3 regions of the Isoptericola hypogeus genome follow, and region 1 is predicted to be linked to each of the others. Evidence: riboswitches for the same ligand, from Rfam matches in the RefSeq annotation. Region 1 holds a riboswitch; each other region holds the start of a gene.
What was found. A riboswitch is a leader RNA that binds a small molecule or an ion and turns the genes downstream of it on or off. The one in region 1 is predicted to bind thiamine pyrophosphate.
Positions count from the first base shown of each region.

Region 2: it holds a riboswitch for thiamine pyrophosphate, as region 1 does, so the genes downstream of both, ABD254_RS04945 (MFS transporter) here and ABD254_RS12650 (thiamine ABC transporter substrate-binding protein) in region 1, are expected to answer to the same signal.
Region 3: it holds a riboswitch for thiamine pyrophosphate, as region 1 does, so the genes downstream of both, thiM (hydroxyethylthiazole kinase) here and ABD254_RS12650 (thiamine ABC transporter substrate-binding protein) in region 1, are expected to answer to the same signal.

Region 1 covers NZ_BAAAPM010000005.1:1,363-8,315, forward strand. Annotated here, with positions in the region: gene ABD254_RS12630 (RrF2 family transcriptional regulator) at 1-442, shown strand, start outside; gene ABD254_RS12635 (sulfite exporter TauE/SafE family protein) at 589-1,515, shown strand; gene ABD254_RS12640 (PAS domain-containing protein) at 1,677-2,477, shown strand; gene ABD254_RS12645 (DUF4235 domain-containing protein) at 2,493-2,762, opposite strand; TPP riboswitch at 2,884-2,989, shown strand; gene ABD254_RS12650 (thiamine ABC transporter substrate-binding protein) at 3,068-4,150, shown strand; gene ABD254_RS12655 (ABC transporter permease) at 4,327-6,045, shown strand; gene ABD254_RS12660 (ABC transporter ATP-binding protein) at 6,045-6,881, shown strand.
Region 2 covers NZ_BAAAPM010000003.1:556,686-563,638, reverse strand. Annotated here, with positions in the region: gene ABD254_RS04950 (C39 family peptidase) at 1-276, opposite strand, end outside; gene ABD254_RS04945 (MFS transporter) at 438-1,784, opposite strand; TPP riboswitch at 1,778-1,885, opposite strand; gene ABD254_RS04940 (pyridoxal phosphate-dependent decarboxylase family protein) at 2,044-3,600, shown strand; gene ABD254_RS04935 (lysine N(6)-hydroxylase/L-ornithine N(5)-oxygenase family protein) at 3,597-4,991, shown strand; gene ABD254_RS04930 (GNAT family N-acetyltransferase) at 4,988-6,953, shown strand, end outside.
Region 3 covers NZ_BAAAPM010000008.1:278,194-285,146, forward strand. Annotated here, with positions in the region: gene ABD254_RS16920 (coiled-coil domain-containing protein) at 1-63, opposite strand, end outside; gene ABD254_RS16925 (copper resistance CopC family protein) at 174-857, opposite strand; gene ABD254_RS16930 (YcnI family copper-binding membrane protein) at 854-1,612, opposite strand; gene ABD254_RS16935 (hypothetical protein) at 1,694-2,362, opposite strand; TPP riboswitch at 2,501-2,628, shown strand; gene thiM (hydroxyethylthiazole kinase) at 2,619-3,569, shown strand; gene thiE (thiamine phosphate synthase) at 3,566-4,258, shown strand; gene ABD254_RS16950 (bifunctional hydroxymethylpyrimidine kinase/phosphomethylpyrimidine kinase) at 4,255-5,862, shown strand; gene ABD254_RS16955 (ABC transporter ATP-binding protein) at 5,904-6,953, shown strand, end outside.

The DNA.
Region 1 (6,953 bases):
GGCCGACTACGCGGTGCGGGCCTCCGCGGAGCTCGCCGCGGCGTCGGGTGGTCAGCCGGTGCCCGCCGAGGCGCTCGCCCGCGCGCAGCAGGTGCCGCACCGGTTCCTCGAGGCGATCCTCAGCGACCTGCGCCGCGAGGGCATCGTCGCGAGCAGGCGGGGGGCCGGCGGCGGCTACGTGCTCGCCCGCCCGGCGGACAAGGTGACGGTGGCCGACGTGGTGCGCGCCGTCGACGGCCCGCTCGTCTTCGTTCGGGACGCGCGCCCCTCGGACCTGGAGTACACGGGTGCCGCGGCGTCTCTGCTGCACGTGTGGGTGGCGCTCCGCGTCAACGTGCGCGCCGTGCTCGAGCAGGTCACGCTCGCGGACCTGGCGGCGGGGAGCCTGCCCGACGTCGTCCGCGTCCTGACCTCCGACGAGGCCGCCTGGGAGAACCCCTGACCGCTGTCCCGCGGACCTGACGGCGCTCGCGCCGTCTCGCGTCGCGGGACCGGCGTTCTTAACCCTTGAATCCGATCGGTCCGATGGGATAACTTTGACATCGACCGCGGCAGAAGGGCTGCCGCGCCGACGGAGGGATCCCGCCCGTGCGGACACTCGTGCTCCTCGCTCTCGTGGGCCTCGGAGCCCAGCTCGTCGACGGCAGCCTCGGCATGGCCTACGGCGTCACGTCCACGACCCTGCTCCTGGCGATCGGGACCAACCCCGCCGCGGCCAGCGCCACCGTCCACCTCGCCGAGATCGGCACGACGCTCGCCTCGGGCGCGTCGCACTGGCGCTTCGGCAACGTGGACTGGAAGGTCGTCCTGAAGATCGGCGTGCCCGGCGCCATCGGGGCGTTCGCGGGTGCGACGTTCCTCTCCTGGCTCTCGACGGAGATCGCGAAGCCGCTCATGTCGCTGCTGCTGCTGGGGCTCGGCGTGTACGTGCTGCTGCGCTTCACCTTCCGTGGCCTGCGCACCGACAAGCTCGGTCAGCCGCTCCGCAAGCGTTTCCTCACCCCGCTCGGCCTGGTCGCCGGCTTCATGGACGCCACCGGTGGCGGCGGCTGGGGGCCGGTGGGCACGCCGGCCATCCTGGCGAGCGGGCGCATGGAGCCGCGCAAGGTGATCGGTTCGATCGACACCAGCGAGTTCTTCGTCGCGGTCGCGGCGAGCCTCGGCTTCCTGGTCGGGCTCGGCACCGCCGGGATCGACTTCGCCTGGGTCGTGGCCCTGCTCATCGGCGGGCTCATCGCGGCGCCGATCGCCGCGTACCTCGTGCGGATCTTCCCGCCCCGGGTGCTCGGCTCGCTCGTCGGCGGCATCATCATCTTCACCAACACGCGCACGCTCGTCACCAGCGACTTCGTCTCCCTCTCGCCGGGCGTGATCAACACGATCTACGCGTTGATCGCGCTCGCCTGGGCGGCCGCCGTGGTGCACTCCGTCCGCGAGCACCGCAAGGCGGTGGCGGAGGCGGCGACCGAGGCCCGCCGGGTGGCCCGCGCCGCGAAGGAGGAGGCCCCCGCCTGAGCTGCGCGGGCTCCGCACCGGGACCGCCTGTCGGCCCCGGCACGATCCCCGGCACCGCCACCGCGACCTGACGACACCGTCGCGGTGGCGGTGTCGTGCTGTCCCGGTAGCGTGGTCAGCACCACGGTGAGCCCGGGTGCGAGCGTGCTGGGAGGGATGCCATGTCAGCGTCGACGTCGTCCGCGGCCGGTGGCCCGGCGCGACGGGAGCTCGTCGCGCTCGCCGAGCTCCTCGGTGCCGGGACCCAGCTGCTGGTGGGCCGCTACCGCGTGGAGGCCGCGACCGGCGCGTGGTGGTGGTCCGACGAGGTCTACCTGATCTTCGGACGGGAGCCCGGCGCGATCGAGCCGGGGCCCGAGGTCCTGCGGGCGCACATGCATCCCGACGACCGCGAGCGGCTCTCCCGGACGGCGACGGTCGCGCTGGGCGGCGGACGCCCGTTCGCCGGCGCCCACCGCATCGTCGACGACCACGGTCGCACGCGCACCGTCGTCGTCACCGGGCAGGGTCGGCCGGGCGACGACGGTCGCACGACGCAGGTCGTGGGGTACGTCATCGACGCCAGCCCGGTGGCGCGCGAGGCGCTGGAGCGCGAGGCGCAGCGCGCCGTCTCCCGGGCGTTCGTGGCGGCGGCTGCGGCCGAGCGCGCCAAGGGCGCGATCATGGCGGTGTGCGGGGTCGACGAGTCCGTCGCGACGGAGGTGCTCGGCGACGCCGGGGCGCAGGTGGGCGTCTCCGCCCAGACGGCGGGCGTCCAGATGATGCAGGCGCTCGCGCAGGGATCACCCGAGCACCCCGACCCGGACCGGCCGGCCGGCGCCCGGTCGGTGGTCGAGGCCGCGCTGCCGGGCGAGGACGCCGCGGCGCGGCTCAGCCGCGCGCTCGCGACCGTGCACCCGGTGGACCGGCCGCACGGGCACGACGCGCAGCTCGCGCGCCGTCGTCCCCGCGCCGGCCGCTGACCCGCCGGCCGGCTCTCAGCCCTTCGGGGACAGGTAGCGGGCACCCGCCCGCACGGCGCCCTGGCGCGCCAGGCGCTTGGCGAGCACGGCGACCCCGCCCGAGACGGCGGCGAACGTCACCGCTCGCGCGACCGACAGCTCGTCGTCGTCCAGGTCGGTGGGGGCGGAGCTGCCCGTCGCCTTCTCCCAGATGACGCCCACGAGCTTCTGCGCGATCCATCCTGCGGCGACCGTCAGCACGACGGTGCCCACCTTGACCGCGAGCGGCTGCTCGTCGTCTGCCACGGGGCCTCCCTGGTTCGACTCGGATGTCTGCGATCCGGAACACGTCGACGCACGTCAGCGACGGGCAGCCGGGTGTGCCGAAGGCCACCACCGTAGCGCGGCGAGGGCGGGTAGGCTCGACGGGAAACGACAGGGGAGCGCCTCCCGGGCGCTGAGAGTGCGGGCCACCGCAGACCCTCGAACCTGATCCGGTTAGCACCGGTGGAGGAAGTCGGGCATCTCGATCCCTGCGTGGCGTCCCGCGCGCCCTCGAGAGGGTGCGGGACGCCACGCAGGACCCCCTTCTCGACGGCTGAGGAGGAACCATGACGAACGTCTCGACGCGCCTGGGCGCGGGAGCCGCGGTCGCGGCACTGCTGCCGCTGCTGGCGGCCTGCGGCGGCGGGGACGGCGATCCGTCCGGCGACGCGGCGGACGGGGGTGGGACGCCCGGCGTCGTCACCCTCGTCACGCACGACTCGTTCGCGGTCTCGGACGAGGTGCTGGCCGAGTTCGAGGCGAGCAGCGGGCTGACGGTCGAGCAGGTGGCCCCCGGGGACGCGGGCACGCTCGTCAACCAGCTCGTGCTGACGAAGGACGCGCCGCTCGGCGACGTCGTGTTCGGCGTCGACAACACGTACGCGACGCGGGCGGTCGACGCCGGCGTCCTCGAGCCGTACCAGCCGGCGGACCTGGACCCGCAGGTCGCCGCGTACGCCCCGGACGAGCTCGCGGGCACGCTGACGCCCGTCGACGTCGGCGACGTGTGCCTGAACCTCGACGACGGCTGGTTCGCCGAGCACGACGTGGCGCCGCCCACGACGCTCGAGGACCTCACGAAGCCCGAGTACGCGGATCTCACGGTCGTCACGAACCCCGCCACGTCGTCGCCCGGGCTGGCCTTCCTGCTCGCGACCGTCGGGGCGTTCGGCACGGACGGCTGGGAGGACTACTGGGCCGACCTGCGCGACAACGGACTCAAGGTGTCCGAGAGCTGGGAGGACGCGTACTACGTCGACTTCTCGGGCGCGGGCGAGGGCGGACAGCGGCCGATCGCGCTGTCGTACGCGACGTCGCCGGCGTTCACGGTGAGCGAGGACGGGGGCTCCTCGACGACGAGCGCCATGCTGGACACCTGCTTCCGGCAGGTCGAGTACGCGGGCGTCCTGGCCGGGGCCGAGAACCCCGACGGCGCGCAGCAGCTGGTCGACTTCCTGGTCTCCGAGGCCTTCCAGGCGGACGTGCCCGGGCAGATGTACATGTACCCGGCCGACCCGGACGTCGAGCTGCCGGCCGCATGGCAGGAGTTCGCGCCGCTGGCCGACGACCCGTTCCAGGTGCCGCCGGCCGACGTCGACACCCACCGCGACGAGTGGATCGAGCAGTGGACGGCCACGGTCATCGGGTGAGGCGGAGGCGCAGCGCAGGGTGGGGGCCGAGGGACGAGGCACCCGCCCGCAGCGGAGGCGCAGTCTCACCCGACAGAGCGCACAGGGTGAGGCGGAGGCGCAGCGCAGGGTGGGGGCCGAGGGACGAGGCACCCGCCCGCAGCGGAGGTGCGGTCTCACCCGACAGGGCGCACCGGGTGAGCGCCCGCGTCGCGGGGGCGCGCCTGGACCTGTGGCGGGGCCGGCTCGGGTGGGGCGTCGCGGTCGCCGTGCCGCTGGCGTTCCTCGGCATCTTCTTCGCCTGGCCGGTCGTGGCGCTGGTCGTGCAGGGGTTCTTCGCCGACGACGGCGCGGGCGGGCGCGTGCTCGACCTGTCCGGCTTCGCCGAGGTGCTGTCCCGGCCGCGCACGTGGCGGCTCGTCGGGCAGACGCTGGCGCAGGCTACGGTGGGCACGGCGCTGTCCGTGCTGCTCGGGCTGCCCGGCGCGTACGTGCTGTACCGCTGCCGGTTCCCGGGGCGCACGCTGGTGCGCGGCCTCGTCACGGTGCCGTTCGTGCTGCCGACCGTCGTCGTGGGGGTCGCGTTCCGGGCGTTGTTCGCCCCCGGCGGGCTGCTCGGGTGGATGGGCCTCGAGGAGTCGTTCGCGGCGATCGTCGTGGCGCTGGTCTTCTTCAACTACGCCGTCGTGGTGCGCACGGTGGGCGGGCTGTGGGAGCGGCTCGACCCGCGGGCCGAGCAGGCCGCCCGGGCGCTGGGCGCCACCCCCTGGCGGGCGTTCCGCACGGTGACGCTGCCGGCGCTGGGGCCGGCGATCGCGTCGTCGGCCGCCGTGGTGTTCCTGTTCTGCGCGACGGCGTTCGGGGTCGTGCTGGTCCTCGGCGGCGTCGGGTACGGCACGATCGAGACCGAGATCTGGGTGCGGACCACGCAGTTCCTCGACCTGCGCTCGGCGGCCGTGCTGTCCGTGCTGCAGCTCGTGGTCGTGGGGGCCGCGCTGGCCGTGGGCGCCCGGGCGCGGACGCGCCGCGAGCGGGCGCTGCACCTCACGAGCGACCGGACGGCGTCGCACCCGCTGCGGCTGCGGGCCGCCGCCGACCTCCTGCCCGCGGCCGCGACCGCCGTCGTCGTGCTCGGGCTGCTCGTGCTGCCGATGGCGGGGCTCGTGGCGCGGTCGTTCCGCGGCCCCGACGGGGCGTGGGGGCTCGACAACTACGTGGCGCTCGGTACGACGGGCGGGCGCAACACGCTGTCCGTCACGGTCTGGGAGGCGCTGGGGAACTCGCTGCGCACCGCCGCGCTGGCCGCGACGGTCGCCGTCGTGGTCGGCGGGCTCGTGGCGCTGGTCGTGTCGCGGCGCCCGCGGTCGCCCGGGGCGCGGCGGGCGGTCGGCGTGCTCGACGCGGCGTTCATGCTGCCGCTGGGGGTCTCGGCCGTGACGGTCGGGTTCGGGTTCCTCATCACGCTCGACAGGCCGCTGGGGTTCGACGTCGACCTGCGCACCTCGGGGCTGCTCGTGCCGATCGCGCAGGCGGTGGTCGCGATCCCGCTGGTGGTGCGGACCCTGCTGCCGGTGCTGCGGGCGATCGACCCGCGACTGCGCGAGGCCGCCGCCGTGCTGGGCGCGGCTCCCGGCCGGGTATTGCGCGACGTCGACGGGTCGATGGCGACGCGCTCGCTCGGCCTCGCGATCGGGTTCGCGTTCGCGGTCTCGCTCGGGGAGTTCGGGGCGACGTCGTTCCTGGCGCGACCCGACGCCGCGACGCTGCCCGTCGTGATCTACCGGCTCATCGGGCGGCCTGGAGCGGAGAACTACGGGATGGCGCTCGCGGCGTCGGTGGTGCTGGCGGTGCTGACGGCGACGGTCATGATGCTTGCGGAGAGGCTGCGCGGTGACGCGGCCGGTGGGGAGATCTGATGGAGCACGTCGAGATACCGCGCGCCGGGCTGGCCGTGCGTGACGCCGTGGTGCGGTACGGCGCGTCCCGGCGCCGTCAAGGGGCCGTCGCGGTGGACCGCGTGTCGCTCGACGTCACGGCCGGGGAGATCGTCGCCCTGCTGGGGCCGAGCGGCTGCGGCAAGTCGTCGCTGCTGCGCGCCGTCGCGGGCTTGGAGCCGCTCGCCGGCGGCAGCGTCGCCTTCGACGGCGAGGACCTCGCCGGGGTGCCCGTGCACCGCCGCGGGTTCGGCCTGCTCTTCCAGGACGGCCAGCTCTTCCCGCACCGCGACGTCGGGCGCAACGTGGCCTACGGGCTCGAGGCCCAAGGGGTGCCGAGGGCGGAGCGGGCGGAGCGCGTCGCCGAGCTGCTCGACGCCGTGGGGCTGGCCGGCTACGCGCAACGGTCCGTCGCGACGCTCTCGGGCGGCCAGAAGCAGCGGGTGGCCCTCGCGCGCTCGCTCGCCCCGCGCCCCCGGCTGCTGCTGCTGGACGAGCCGCTGTCCGCCCTGGACCGTCGCCTGCGCGAGCGGCTCGCCGTCGACGTGCGCGAGACGCTGCGGGCCACGGGCACCACCGCCGTCTTCGTCACGCACGACCACGACGAGGCGTTCACCGTCGCCGACCGGGTGGCCGTGATGGACGCCGGCCGGCTGCTCCAGGTCGACGCGCCGGACGTGCTGCTGCGCAGCCCGGCGTCGGAGCGCGTCGCCGAGTTCCTGGGACTGGCGCCGCGGCCCGGCGAGGGCGACGGCGAGGGCGCTGGGGATGCGAGGAAGCCCGCGGTCACGACATCGACGGGGTACGACGGCACCTGACGGCGGGGGGACCCCGACGCGGCGGCGGAGGAGAAGGCCGCGCGGGACGACGCGCGCGTCGGGGGCTGACGC
Region 2 (6,953 bases), on a different contig from region 1:
CGAGGTCCAGGTGCCGGTCTCGTAGGCGACGGGCGTGCCGTCCCCGAACGGGTCCGTGTACGCGGTCGTCGGGCCGTCGCCGCTGCGCAGCACGAGCGCCCCGCCGATCCCCGGGCGCAGGTTGTCCCACGCGCCGTCGCGCAGGTCCGCCGTGCCGTCCCAGTGGGTGGTCGTGATCTTCGCCGCGTCGGGCGGGGGGTCGGTGGACGCCGCCGACGCGGCCCCGACCGGAGCCACCACCGCGCCCGCGGCGAGTGCCGCCGTCGTCGCCCTCATCCAGCCCCTCCGCACGATTCCTGCCCTGGTGCCGTCCATCCTGGTCGCCTCCTGAGCCAGCCGGGCGCCGGGCCGCTCCCGCCACCCATGGCGACGACTTTCCCAGAGAGCGCGTCGCGTGTCACTACCTTGCACGGCCGTACGTGCGCGCCCGAGGAGGCTCAGGGCAGCGGGCGCTCGCGGTCGGTCTCCGGGCCGAGCCACGCACCGGCGCCGAGCAGCACCGCACCCAGGGCGAGCACGCCCATGACCGCCGCGTCCGCGCCGACGGCGCCCTGGAGCGCGGGGAGCCACACGGGGTACAGCGCGGGCACGACGATCGACAGCGAGTAGCCGACGCCGTACCCGCTGGCGCGCACCCCGGCCGGGAAGCGCTCCGCCAGGTACGCGCCCACCGGGCCGTAGGCGGTGACGGTGACCAGCTGCAGCGCCACCATGAGCGCGACGACGCCGCCCGCGCCGCCCGCCGCGGCCAGCGCCCACCAGGTCGCGGGCGCGGCGACGACGGCGAGGGCCGCGAACGCGACGAAGAAGCGACGCCGGCCGGTCCGCGTCGACGCGGCGCCGCACGCGTGCATCACGATGGCCGACGCTGCGGTCGCGACCATCAGCGCGAACGACAGCGCCTGGGGGTCGAGCACCCCGCCGTCGCGCACCGCGGCGGTCATGGTCGGCACCGCCATCTGCGTCAGCAGCCACAGGCCGGACATGAGCACGAGCACCTGCGCCAGCGCGCGCCGGTGCGACCCGACCAGCACGTCGCGCAGGGGGTGGCGGCGCTGCGGGGCGCCGAGCCAGGCGTCCGAGTCCGGGACGACCGTCCGGTAGTAGAGGCAGAGGCCGGCGGCCATGAGGGCGCCGACGACGAACGGCACGCGCCAGCCCCAGGCGGCGTAGGCGCCGTCGGGAAGCGCGCTGACCAGCAAGAGCACGAGCGCCGCGATGGTCGTCGACGCCCACGGGGACATCGACATCACGAGCCCGCTGAGGTGCCCGCGGCGGCGCGGGTCGCTCCACTCCATGGCGAGCGGCACGGCCGCCGTGTACTCGCCGCCGACGAAGACGCCGCCGAGGAACCGCAGCGCGACCACGAGCGCGATCGTGCCGGCGCCGAGCACGGTGTGGCCGGGGACGACGGCGATGAGCGCGGTCGTGACGGCGATGCCGGCCAGCGCGACGCGGGTCGTGGCGGTGCGCCCGACGCGGTCGGCCAGCGGCCCGAACACGGCGGCGCCGATCGGCCGGCCGAGCAGCGTGGCGGCGAACACCCAGCCGGTCGCGCCGGCGAGGTGCCCGGGGCCGAACACGTGCTCGGCGGCGGGGGTGAGCGCCGCGACCGGCAGCATGATGTCGAACTGGTCGACGTAGTTGCCGAGCGCGCCGCCGCGCACCGCGCGGCGGATCCCCGCGGGCGAGGGCCTGGTGCGCCCGGCGCTAGGGCGCACGGCGCTAGGGCGCACGGCGCGGGGGCGCGCGGGGGCAGGGGTTGCGGAGGCAGGGGTCGTCATCGTCGCTCGCTTCCTTCGCCGGCATGACCCGGACAGGTTCGACGGTCGGAGCGGCGTCGGCTCCCTCTCAGCCCCTGGCAGGGGCTCCCGTGTGGACGCCGGCCAACCTAGCGCGGCAGCGGGTGTCCCGGTGGCTCGGGCCGGTGTGACCTGGCTCGCACCCCGCGCGGGTGGCGCATCGAGTGAGGCGACCCTAAGTTTGGCGAGGCTGCCCTTACCTGAATGCCCGGGGTGGCCTGCGTCTACCCCGAGGAGTCCCGTGACGAAGTCCTCCACCCTGCTCGGAGCCGCGACGGCGGCCGACTACGCCGGCGCGCTGCACGCCGTCGTCGACGACGTCGCGGCCCGCGTCGCCGCCGCTCGCCAGCCGTTCTGCGGCGCGAGCCGCCGCGAGCTGCAGGCGCTCGTCGACGACGTCGACCTCGACGGCGCGCCGGTCGGGACGCCCGCCGCGCTGCGGGAGACCGCCGACCTGTACGCCTCGCACGCCGTCTGGTTCCACCACCCCGCGTACGCCGCCCACCTCAACTGCCCGGTGGCGCTCCCCGCCGTGGGTGCCGAGGCGATGCTCGCCGCGATCAACACCTCGGTCGACACCTACGACCAGTCGACCGTCGCGACGCTCATGGAGCAGCGGCTGATCGGCTGGACGGCGGCGCGCATCGGGTTCGCGGACGGGGACGGGGTCTTCACCTCCGGGGGCACGCAGTCCAACCTGCAGGCGCTGCACCTGGCCCGCGAGCGCGCGCTCACGGGCGCCGACGGCGCCCGGCTCCGCGGGGCGGCGCGCCGCGAGCGCCTCGGGCGCCTTCGGGTGCTGGCCACGACGTCGGGTCACTTCAGCGTGGCGCGCTCGGCGCAGCTGCTCGGCCTGGACGACGGCGCGGTGGTCGCCGTCGGGACGGATGCGGCGGGCCGCCTGGACCCGGGCGCCCTCGCGCGGGCGCTGGTCGACGTCGAGCGTGCCGGCGACGTGGTGATGGCGGTGGTCGCGACCACCGGCACCACCGACCGCGGCTGCGTGGACCCGCTGGGGCCGGTCGCGGACCTGTGCGACGCCGTCGGCGCCTGGCTGCACGTGGACGCCGCGTACGGCGGCGGGCTGCTGCTCTCCCCGCGGCGCCGCCACCTGCTCGACGGCATCGAGCGGGCCCGCAGCGTCACCGTCGACTTCCACAAGACGTTCTTCCAGCCCGTGTCGTCCAGCGCGCTGCTGGTGCGCGACGGCGCCGACCTGGCGCGGGTGGCTTGGCACGCCGACTACCTCAACCCTGCCGAGGAGTCGGGCGAGCCCAACCCCGATCTCAACCTGGTCGACAGGTCGCTGCAGACCACGCGCCGGTTCGACGCGCTCAAGCTCTGGGCCACGTTGCGCGCCGTCGGCGCCGACGGCGTCGGCGCGATGGTGGACGCCGTCTGCGACCTCGCCGCCGCCGTGCACGCCGACCTCGCGGGAGACCCCGAGCTGCGGCTGCTCGCCCCGACCGACCTGTCCACCGTGCTGTTCCGCTACCAGCCCGACGGCGTGGACGACGCCCGTGCCGACGCGCTCGTGCCGCGCGTGCGGCGCGTGCTGTTCGACTCCGGCCGCGCGCTCGTCGCCAAGACCGTGGTCGACGGCCGGCCGTGCCTCAAGCTCACCCTGCTCAACCCGGACTCGACGCTCGACGACGTCCGGGCGGTGCTCGACCTGGTGCGCTCGACCGCGCACGGGCTGCTCGCGGGGGAGGAGCTGCTCGCGCTCGACGTCCCGCCCTGCCGGGGGACCCACCCGCGGCTGCCCGCCCGCTCACCCCTGCCGGAGGCCGTCCGATGACGCGCGACACGCACACCTACGACCTGCTCGGCGTCGGCATCGGCCCGTTCAACCTGGGCCTGGCGGCGCTCGCCGACCCGCTCGACGACGTCGACGCCGTGTTCCTCGACCGGCGGGACGGGTTCTCCTGGCACCCGGGCATGATGCTCGAGGGCGCGACGATCCAGGTGCCGTTCCTCGCGGACCTGGTGACGATGGCCGACCCCACGTCGCCGTACTCGTTCCTCGCGTTCCTCAAGGCCACGGGGCGGCTGTACCCGTTCTACGTCCGCGAGTCGTTCTACCCGCTGCGCGCCGAGTACGACCAGTACTGCCGCTGGGTGGCCGACCGCGTGGCCACGCTGCGGTGGGGGCGCGAGGTGGTGCGGGTGGACCGCGACGAGTCGACGGGCGACCTGGTGGTCGCGGCTCGTCTGCCCGACGGCGACGTCGAGACCTACCGTGCGCGGCACGTCGTCCTCGGCGTGGGGACGACGCCCCGGCTCCCGGGGCCGCTCGCGGCCCTGGCGGCCGAGGCGGCGGAGATCCCCGGCGCCGGGCCGGTGGTGCACAGCGCCCAGTACCTGCCGCACCGCGACGCGCTGGCCGCGTCGGGCGCGGTGACCGTCGTCGGGTCGGGCCAGTCGGCGGCCGAGGTCTACCGTGACCTGCTCGAGGACGCCTCGCCGGCCACGCACCGGGTGGACTGGGTGACCCGCTCGCCGCGGTTCTTCCCGATGGAGTACACCAAGCTCACGCTCGAGATGACGTCTCCCGAGTACACCGACCACTACCGGTCGCTCCCCACCGAGCTGCGGGAGATCCTCGGCCGCGAGCAGCGCGGCCTGTACAAGGGCATCAGCGGCGACCTGATCGACGACATCTACGACACGCTGTACCGCAAGTCCGCCCTCGGGCGCGAGGTGCCGACCACCCTGCTGTCGGACACGGAGGTGGTCGCGGCCCGCTTCGAGCCGGACGGTGCGCCCGACGGCGGTGGCGAGTACGTGCTCACCCTGCGGCACGGGCAGCTCGGGACCACGGCGGAGCATCGCACGCGCGCCGTCGTCGCGGCCACGGGCTACGGCGCGGGCGTGCCGGGCTTCGTGGCGCCCGGGCTCGTCCACCTCGACGAGCTGGGTCGCGTGGACGTGGCCCGCGACTACACCGCCGGCGCCGGCGGGCGGCTGCACGTGGGCGGCACGGAGGCGCACACGCACGGCGTGACCGCCCCCGACCTCGGGTTCGCGGCGTGGCGCAACTCGGTGATCCTCGCGCAGGTCACCGGTCGTGAGCCCTACGCCATCGAGCGGCGCATCGCCTTCCAGACGTTCGGCCTGCCCGACGGCGAGCTCGGCGGCGAACCCGCCCTGTCGTCGGCCGCCGCGCCCGAGCGGGAGGTGGCGCGATGACGACGACCCTCACCGAGCGTGCCGCCGCCCGCGTCGCCGCCGAGGCGGTCACCCTCGAGCCCGTCGACCCGGCGCGCGACGCAGCGACGCTGCACGCGTGGCTGGCGCACCCCGCGTCCGCGTTCTGGCGGATGGGGCACCTGGGCGTCGGGGAGGTGCGCGGCTACCTCGCCGACATCGCGGACCACGCCCACCAGGACGGCTGGCTCGGCCGCGTGGACGGGCGGCCGGCGTTCTACGCCGAGACCTACGACCCCGCGCGCGTGCTGCTCGCCGGCGTGCACGACGCCGAGCCGGGCGACCTGGGCATGCACCTGCTCGTGGCGCCGCCACCGGACGACCGGGCGCGGCGCGCGCCCGGGCTCACCGACGCGGTCATGGCCGCCGTCGTGCGGTTCTGCCTGGCTCCCGCGCCCCGTGGCCGCGGGGCGGCGCGCGTCGTCGTCGAGCCCGACGTGCGCAACCGCGCGATCGCCGCCAAGAACGCCGCCGCCGGCTTCCGCGTGCTGCAGGAGGTGGATGTCGTCGAGGACGGCGGGCACGCCAAGCGGGCGGCGCTGAGCGTCTGCACGCGCGCGGACTTCGCGGCGTCGCCGCTGGGTGCGCTCGCGGGGCACGGCGCCGAACTCGCCCCGCACCTGCGGCCCGACCTGGCGGAGCACGCGCACCGGCACCTGGCCGCCAAGGCGCTCGCCGAGCTCGCGCACGAGCGGCTCTTCCGCCCCGAGCCGGACGGTGACGGGCGGTTCGTCCTCGCGCTCGACGGCGTCACCTACCGGTTCGCGGCGCGCACGTTCGCGCTGGAGCACTGGGTGGTGGACCCGGCGTCCATCACCCGCACCGCCTCCGGCCCGGGCGGTGCCGGCGTCGAGCTGCCCGTGGACGCGCTCGAGCTGGTGGCCGAGCTGCAGCCGCTGCTGCGGATCCCCGACGACCTCGTGGCGACCTACCTCGAAGAGTTGTCCGCGACGCTCGCCGCCGCGTGCGCCAAGCGGGACCGGGAGCTGAGCGGGGCGTCACCGCAGGTCCCAGGCCTGCTGGCGGCGCTCGCGCCCGCGGCGGACGACGCCGACGCGGGAGACACCGGAGACGACGACCGCCGTCGTGCCGACGCGTTCCAGGCCGCCGAGGCGGCGATGACGGAGGGCCACCCCGGCTTCCTCGCGAACAACGGCCGGATCGGGTTCTCCCTCGACGACTACCGCGCGTACGCGCCCGAGCGGGGCGGGCGGATGCGCCTGCTGTGGCTGGCCGCGCGGCGCGAGCACGCCCACCTCGCCGTCGGCGGCGGCCTGACCGAGGACGGCCTGTACGGCGCGGAGCTGAGTGCGGCCGAGCGCGTGGCGTTCGCCGACCGGCTCGCGGCGCGCGGCCTCGACCCGGGCGCCTACCTGTACCTGCCCGTGCACCCGTGGCAGTGGCAGCACCGGGTGCCGATCACGTTCGCGGCCGACGTCGCGCGCGGCGACCTCGTGCCGCTCGGCCCGAGCTCCGACGAGTACCAGCCGCAGCAGTCGATCCGCACGATGTTCAACCGGACGCGGCCGGAGCGGCACTACGTCAAGGTGGCGCTCGCGATCCAGAACATGGGCTTCCTGCGCGGGATCTCCCCGGCGTACATGCGCGCCACCCCGGCGATCAACGACTGGGTGGCGGGCGTCGTGGAGGGCGACCCGGCGCTGCGCGACGCCGGGTTCGGCGTGCTGCGAGAGCGCGCGTCGATCGGGTACACCGGCGACGTGTACCACCGCACCGCCCACCCCGGCGCGCACCGCAAGATGCTCGCCGCCCTGTGGCGCGAGTCGCCGGTGCCGCGCACCGCGCCGGGGGAGCGGTTGGCCACCATGGCGAGCCTGCTGCACCGCGACGCGTCCGGTCGGTCGCTCGCGACGGCGCTCGTGCGCGCGTCCGGCATCGCGCCCGAGGCGTGGCTGCGCGCGTACCTCGACGCCTACCTGTACC
Region 3 (6,953 bases), on a different contig from region 1:
GATCGCGGCCACCGCCGCGATCACCACCCCTGTCACGATCCCGACGATTTGCCCCGCGTCCATGGACCGCATCGTACGGGGCCGTCCGCCGGTGCCGGTGCCGGGCCCGGACGCCCGCCCCGGCCGGCACCGGGTCCGGGCGCCGCGCGGGACGCCCGGACCCGGCCGCGGCCTCAGCCGCGCCGGCGGCTCGCGCGCAGCGCCACGAGCACGCCCGCGCCGCCGAGCACGACGACGCCGCCCGCGATGCCGAGCGCGACCAGCAGGTCGCTGGAGCCACCGGCGGACGCGGACGGCGCAGCAGCGGCGGCGTCGTCCGAGTCGGCGGCCTGCGTGCCCGCCGACCCGCCGCACGACACCGGTGCGGGCGCGGCGCTCGCCGCGCCGTCGTCGGTGCCGGCGTCGTCGCTCCCCGCGCCCGCCTGGGCGTAGGTGAACGCGAACTCCCCGCTGGTGGGGTGCCCGTCGGCCGACACGATGCGCCAGGTGACGGTGTACTCGCCGGGCTCGTCGATCGACACCGGCACCGCGACCGTGCGGTCCTGCGCGGCCGGGCAGCCCGTCGCGTGATCGTCGCCGCGGGCGTCGGTCACCTGCACGACGGTGCTCGAGGAGTCCGCACCCAGCTCGAGCACGACGTCGTCGAAGGTGACGGACACCTCCGCGGGCGCCTGCGTGACCGTGGACCCGACGCCCGGCGAGGTGCCGACGACGACGTTGTGCGCGGACGCGGGGGCCGCCCCGAGCGACACGGCGACCAGCGTGGCCGCCCCGGTCGCCAGGAGCGTCGCCCCGGCGGCGGCGAGGACGCGCGTGATCGCCGGGGGGCGGCCACGGCGCGCGGTGGCGCCCGTCATCGGTGGGCCCGGCGCGTGCGCGACAGGGCGACGACGCCGGTGACCGCGCCGACCAGGCCGAGGCCCAGGCCGACGGCGCCCAGCGTGAGCGCGACCGTGTCGGAGGAGCCGCCGGAGGCGGCCGTCGTCGAGCCCTCGGAGCCGGACGCCGCGTCGGCGCCGTTCGAGCCCGCGCCGTGCGCGTCGCCCTCGGCCGGCGTGACGGTCAGGACCGGGGCGGGGTGCTCCGGCTCGGAGCCGTCCTCGGCGGCCGGCTCGTCCCAGGCGACGACCTCGCCGTCGGAGTAGGTCTGCGTCGCGGGGAGCAGGAGCTCGCCGACGCCCTCGGGCACGGCGCCGGCGGAGATCGTGAAGCGCAGGAACTCGCCGGGGTCGATGGCGGCCGCGTCGTCGTCCGCGGTCCACACCACCCGGCTGGGGGCCTCGGTCACCTCGGTGCCGTGCACCTCGACGGGCTCCGGCAGGGGGGCCTCGGTGACCGTCGCGGTCCAGCCGGGGACGGGCTCGACGGAGACGCTGGTGAACGGGGTGTCGGTGGGCAGGTCGACCGCGACCTCGGTGGTCGCGGCGGTGGCGGACTCGTTCGGGACCTTGAAGGTCAGGGTGGCGTAGCTGCCGGCGGCGGCCTCGCCGGGGGTCACGGTGACGTGCGCGGACGCGACGCCGGCGGACAGGACGACGGCCGCGAGGGCGGCGGCGCCGAGGACACCGCCGCGCGTGACGGCACGACGAGAGACGGTACGGAAGGACGGCATGACGATTCTCCTGGGACGAGGTGCAGTGGGTCGCTGACGGGGCCTGCCGGTCCCGGCGACCGTGCGGTGCGCCAGGAGGGGTCAGGCCGGTGCGGCGACGCGCGGGGGGCCGCGCAGCCGCAGCCCGGCGAGGCCCAGCCACGTGCGGGGGACCCAGGAGGTGCCGCGGGCGGGCCGGCGCGGGCGCCCGGGGCCGACGGGCGCGGCGAGCGCGCCCGCGACGAGCAGGACGACGGCGCCGAGCCAGACGAGCAGGCTCCCGGCCGCGCGGTCGCCCGCCGCCAGCAGCAGCGCGGTGACCAGGACGGCGACCGCGTGGGCGGCGAGCATCAGGGCACCCGCGCGCGGGTCGTCCCCGTGGTGGAGGTGCGTGGGGTCGAGGCCCGTCGGGAACGCCAGCGACCCCGGCGTCGGAGCCGGTTGACCCGCGTGCGCCGCCGGGCCGGCAGCCGCGGCCGACCCCGTGCCGGGCCCGGTCGAGGAGGCCGCCGACGCGCCGGCCGTGGCCATGAACGACAGGGCGGTGTGCTGCACGACCTGCAGCACCGCCATCGCCGGGAGCAGCCGCGGCAGCGTGAGCCGCCGTCGGGCCGTCCAGACGGCGACCGGGAGGGTGAGCGCCACCGTGACCACCCAGCCCGCCACGGAACCGGGCAGCGAGCCGCCCCCGAACAGGTGCGCGGCGGCCGCGATGCTCAGCGTCGTGCTGGCCACGAGCAGCTCGCGCACACGACGGACGACCACAGGCACGCGCTCACCCTACCGGCGACGACCCTCGCGGCCGGTCGCCGGATCCCGACCGCCGGCGCCCGGCCCCCGTGCGGCACGTCACACCCCCAGTCGTGAGACGGGCCGCGCCAGGGGCGCACGGCCCGCGCTACGGTGGCGGCGAACGACACGGGGTGCATCCCGTCGCCGTCGCGACCGAGCGGTCGCGGCGTCGCCGCGGTGCTGAGAACACACCCGTCGAACCTGATCTAGCTCGCACTAGCGAAGGGATGTCGGCATGAACGTGCCCTTGCACGGCGACGACGCCGCACCAGCCACCCGACCGAACCTGCCGGAGAACGCCCCGGACGACGCCCCGGACGACGCCCTGGACACGGCCGCGCTGGTGAGCGCGTCGGCCGACCTCCTGGACGACCTGCGCGCCCAGGCGCCGCTGGTCCAGGTCGTCACCAACTCCGTCGTCACGAACGTCACCGCGAACGTGCTCCTCGCGCTGGGGGCCTCCCCGGCCATGTGCGACGTGCCGGGGGAGGCGGGCCCGTTCGCCCGCGTCGCCGACGGGCTGCTGGTCAACCTCGGCACCCCGCACGCGGAGCAGCGGGCGGCCGCGCTCGAGGCCGCGACCGCCGCCCGGGAGGCGGGGACCCCGTGGGTCCTGGACCCGGTCGCCGTCGGGTCCCTGCCCGTGCGCACCCAGCTCGCCCACGCCCTGCTGGCGCACCGGCCGACGGTGGTGCGCGGCAACGCGAGCGAGGTCCTCGCCCTGGCGGGCGCGGGCGCGGGCGGACGCGGCGTGGACACGACCGACACCCCCGAGGCGGCCCTGCCCGCCGCTCGCCGACTCGCCGCCGACGCCGGGAGCGTCGTGGCGGTGAGCGGGCCGGTGGACGTCGTGACGGACGGCGACCGCGTCGTGCGGGTGCACACCGGGCACCCGCTCCTCACCCGGATGACCGGCGGCGGGTGCGCGCTCGGCGCGGTCATGGCGGCCTTCGCCGGGGTGGCGCGCCGCACGGGGCGGACGCCGGCGCAGGCGGCGCTCGCCGCGACGGTCGCCTACACGCTCGCCGCGGAGCGGGCCGCCCGCGCCGCCCGCGGCCCCGGCAGCTTCGCCGTCGCGCTGCTCGACGAGCTCGACCGGCTGCGCGGCGAGGACGTGCGCCACCGGGCGCGCGTGAGCGCGGGCGCCGTTGTCGTCCCCGCGCTCGAGGCGGAGGACGCCCGATGAGCGCCCCGGCGCCGAGCCAGTTCGGCCTCGACCTGCGCACCTACCTCGTCACGGACACCGCGCTGTGCGGCGACCGCGGCGTGGCCGACGTCGTGCTGGCGGCGCTCGCGGGCGGCGTCACGACCGTCCAGGTGCGGGACAAGGCGGCCTCGGGCCGGGACCTGCTCGCCCTCGTCGACGCCGTCGCGCGCGCGGTGGCCGGCCGCGCGACCGTCCTGGTGGACGACCGGGTGGACGTCTTCCTCGCGGCGCGGGCCGCCGGCGCGCCGGTGCAGGGGGTGCACGTCGGGCAGCGGGACCTGCCCGCCGCGGCCGTGCGGCAGCTGGTCGGGCCGGTGAACCCGGACGGCACCCGCACCGTCGTGGGGCTGTCGGCGAGCACGGCCGCCGAGCTGGCGGCAGCGCACGCGCTGCCGGCGGGCACCGTCGACTACCTGGGCGTCGGCGCCGTCCGGCCCACGACGACGAAGCCCGACCACCCGGCACCCCTCGGCGTCGACGGCTTCGCGGCCGTCGCCGGGGCGACGACGCTGCCGTGCGTGGCGATCGGCGGCGTCACGGCCGACCTGGTGGGTCCGTTGCGGCGGGCGGGCGCGGCCGGTGCTGCCGTGGTGTCCGCCGTCTGCGCGGCGTCCGACCCGGCCGCGGCCGCGGCCGACCTCGCGGGCGCGTGGGAGGCGGCCCGATGAGCGCCGCGGCGACGGACGCGACGACCCGCGGCGCGACCGCAGCCGGCGGGGGAGCCGTCGCGCCCGGGCGGACGGTGCCGCGCGTGCTCGCGGTCGCGGGCTCCGACCCGTCGGGCGGCGCCGGGATCCAGGCGGACCTGAAGTCGATCGCCGCGGCCGACGGGTACGGGATGACGGCGGTCACGGCCCTCACGGCGCAGAACACGCGGGGCGTGCGCGGCGTGCACGTGCCGCCGCCCGCGTTCCTCGTCGACCAGCTCGCCGCCGTGACCGACGACGTGACGATCGACGCGGTGAAGATCGGGATGCTCGGCTCGCGCGACGTCGTGGCCGTCGTCGCCGACTGGCTCGACTCCCTGCCGCGGGGTGCCACGCGCGTGCGCCCGGCCGTCGTGCTCGACCCCGTGATGGTCGCCACCAGCGGCGACCGGCTGCTCGACGCGGGCGGCGAGCGGGCCGTGACCGACCTGCTCGGTCGCGCCGACGTCGTGACGCCGAACCTGCCCGAGCTCGCCGTCCTGCTGGGCGAGGAGGTCGCGGGCGACTGGCCAGCGGCGCTCGCCCAGGCGCGCCGCCTGGCGCGCCGGCACGACGTGCTCGTCGTCGCCAAGGGCGGGCACCTCGACGGGGACGTCGCGCCCGACGCGCTCGTCGGGCCGGACGGCGTGCTGGCGCAGGTCGACGCGCCTCGCGTGGTCACGACGTCCACCCACGGCACGGGGTGCTCGCTGTCCAGCGGCCTGGCCACCCGGTACGCCCGTCGCGGCGACTGGGAGACGGCGCTGCGCGAGACCAAGGCCTGGCTGACGTCCGCCATCCGTGCGGGCGCGGCGCTCGCGGTCGGTGAGGGCAACGGCCCCGTCGACCACCTGGCCGACGCGCGGCGCCGCACGCCCGACGAGGGCCCGAGGGCGGCGGGAGGCGTCGCGCGGATGCTCGCGGGCGCACACGAGGGCGTGGGCGGCGCGGAGCTCGTGGCCCAGTGGTGGGCCGACGCCGCCGGTGTGCGCGCGCAGATCGACGCGCTGCCGTTCGTCCGCGCGCTCGGGGACGGGACGCTGGCGGCCGAGCACTTCCGGTACTACCTGGAGCAGGACGCGCTGTACCTGCGCGAGTACGCCCGCGCGCTGGCGCGGGCGAGCGAGCTCGCGCCCTCGCGGGCCGAGCAGGCCTTCTGGGCGGGCGGCGCGCACGGCGCGCTGGTCACCGAGCTCGACCTGCACACCACCTGGCTGGGCGGCGAGCCGCGGGACGTGGCCGTCAGCCCGACGACCGGCGCCTATCTCGACCACCTGCGCGCCGCCGGGCGCGACTACCCCACGCTGGTGGCCGCCGTCCTGCCGTGCTACTGGATCTACCAGGACGTCGGGGAGCGGCTCGCGGCCCGCCAGCACGACGCGCACCCGTACGGCGCGTGGCTGGCGACGTACGGCGACGAGGCGTTCGCCGCGGCCACCCGGGAGGCGGTCGCGATCCTGGAGCGCGTGGCCGGCGCCGCGGGCGCGGAGCAGCGGCACCGCATGGCCGCCGCCTTCGCCCGCGCGTGCCGGCACGAGGTGGCGTTCTTCGACCAGGCGCACGCCTGGGGGCCGCCGGGCGGGTGATCCGGGCAAGCGTGTCGGTGGCCGGTGCGAGAATACGGGTGATGCCCGACACCGCCTGCAGCCCGAGCTCGTCCTCGGCCGACACGTCCGACAGTCCCTCCTCTCCTGATCGCGTCCCTGACCGGGGCGCCGGCCGGGAGAGCGCTCGCCCGGCGTCGCCGCCGGGCGGACCGGCGGGCGGCGCCGGCCCGGCGCCGGGCGCGGCGCCGGCCCCCGCCGCCCCGGCGGGCTCCCAGCTGTCCACCTGGGCGTCCGTGCGCCGCCTGGCCCCGTACGTGCGCCCGGCCGTGCCGCGGCTGGTGGGCGGCCTGCTGTCGGCCCTGGGCGCGAGCCTCGCGGCCCTCGCGATCCCGCGCGTGCTGCAGGCTCTGGTCGAGGGGCCGCTCGCCGAGGGCGCGGCCGCGCACGACCTGGGCGCGCTCGTCGTCCCCGTGGTCGCGGTGCTCGTGCTGGGTGTCGCCGAGGCCGGCTTCGTGCTGCTGCGCCGCAACCTCGTGATGTACCCGGGCACGCGCATCGAGGCCGAGATGCGGCTCGCGCTGTTCCGGCACCTGCAGGACCTGCCGGTCTCGTTCCACGACCGGTGGCCCGGCGGCCAGCTGCTCAGCCGCATCATGGGCGACCTCGGCCTCCTGCGGCGCTGGCTGATCTTCGGGCTGCTGCAGCTCGTCGTCTCCGCCGTGACGATCGTCGTCGGCGTGGCCCTCCTGCTCGGCACCGCCGGGTGGCTCGGCCTGGTCTACCTCGCGGGCGCGGTCCCGGTGACGATCATCGCGTTCCGGTTCTCGCGCCGGTACCGCGTCATCGCGCGCCTCTCCCAGGACCAGTCGGGCGACCTCGCGACCACGGTCGAGGAGTCGGTGCACGGCATCCGCGTGCTCAAGGCCTTCGGCCGCGGGCGCGACGCACTGGAGTCGTTCACCGGCCAGGCCGAGCAGCTGCGCCGCACCGAGATCCGCAAGGCCGGCAACCAGGCGACGGTGACGACCTCCCTGCAGCTCATCCCGGAGGTCACGCTCGCGGTCTGCCTGGTGCTGGGCTCCGTGCTCGCGGCCCGCGGGCAGATCACGCTCGGCGACCTCGTCGCGTTC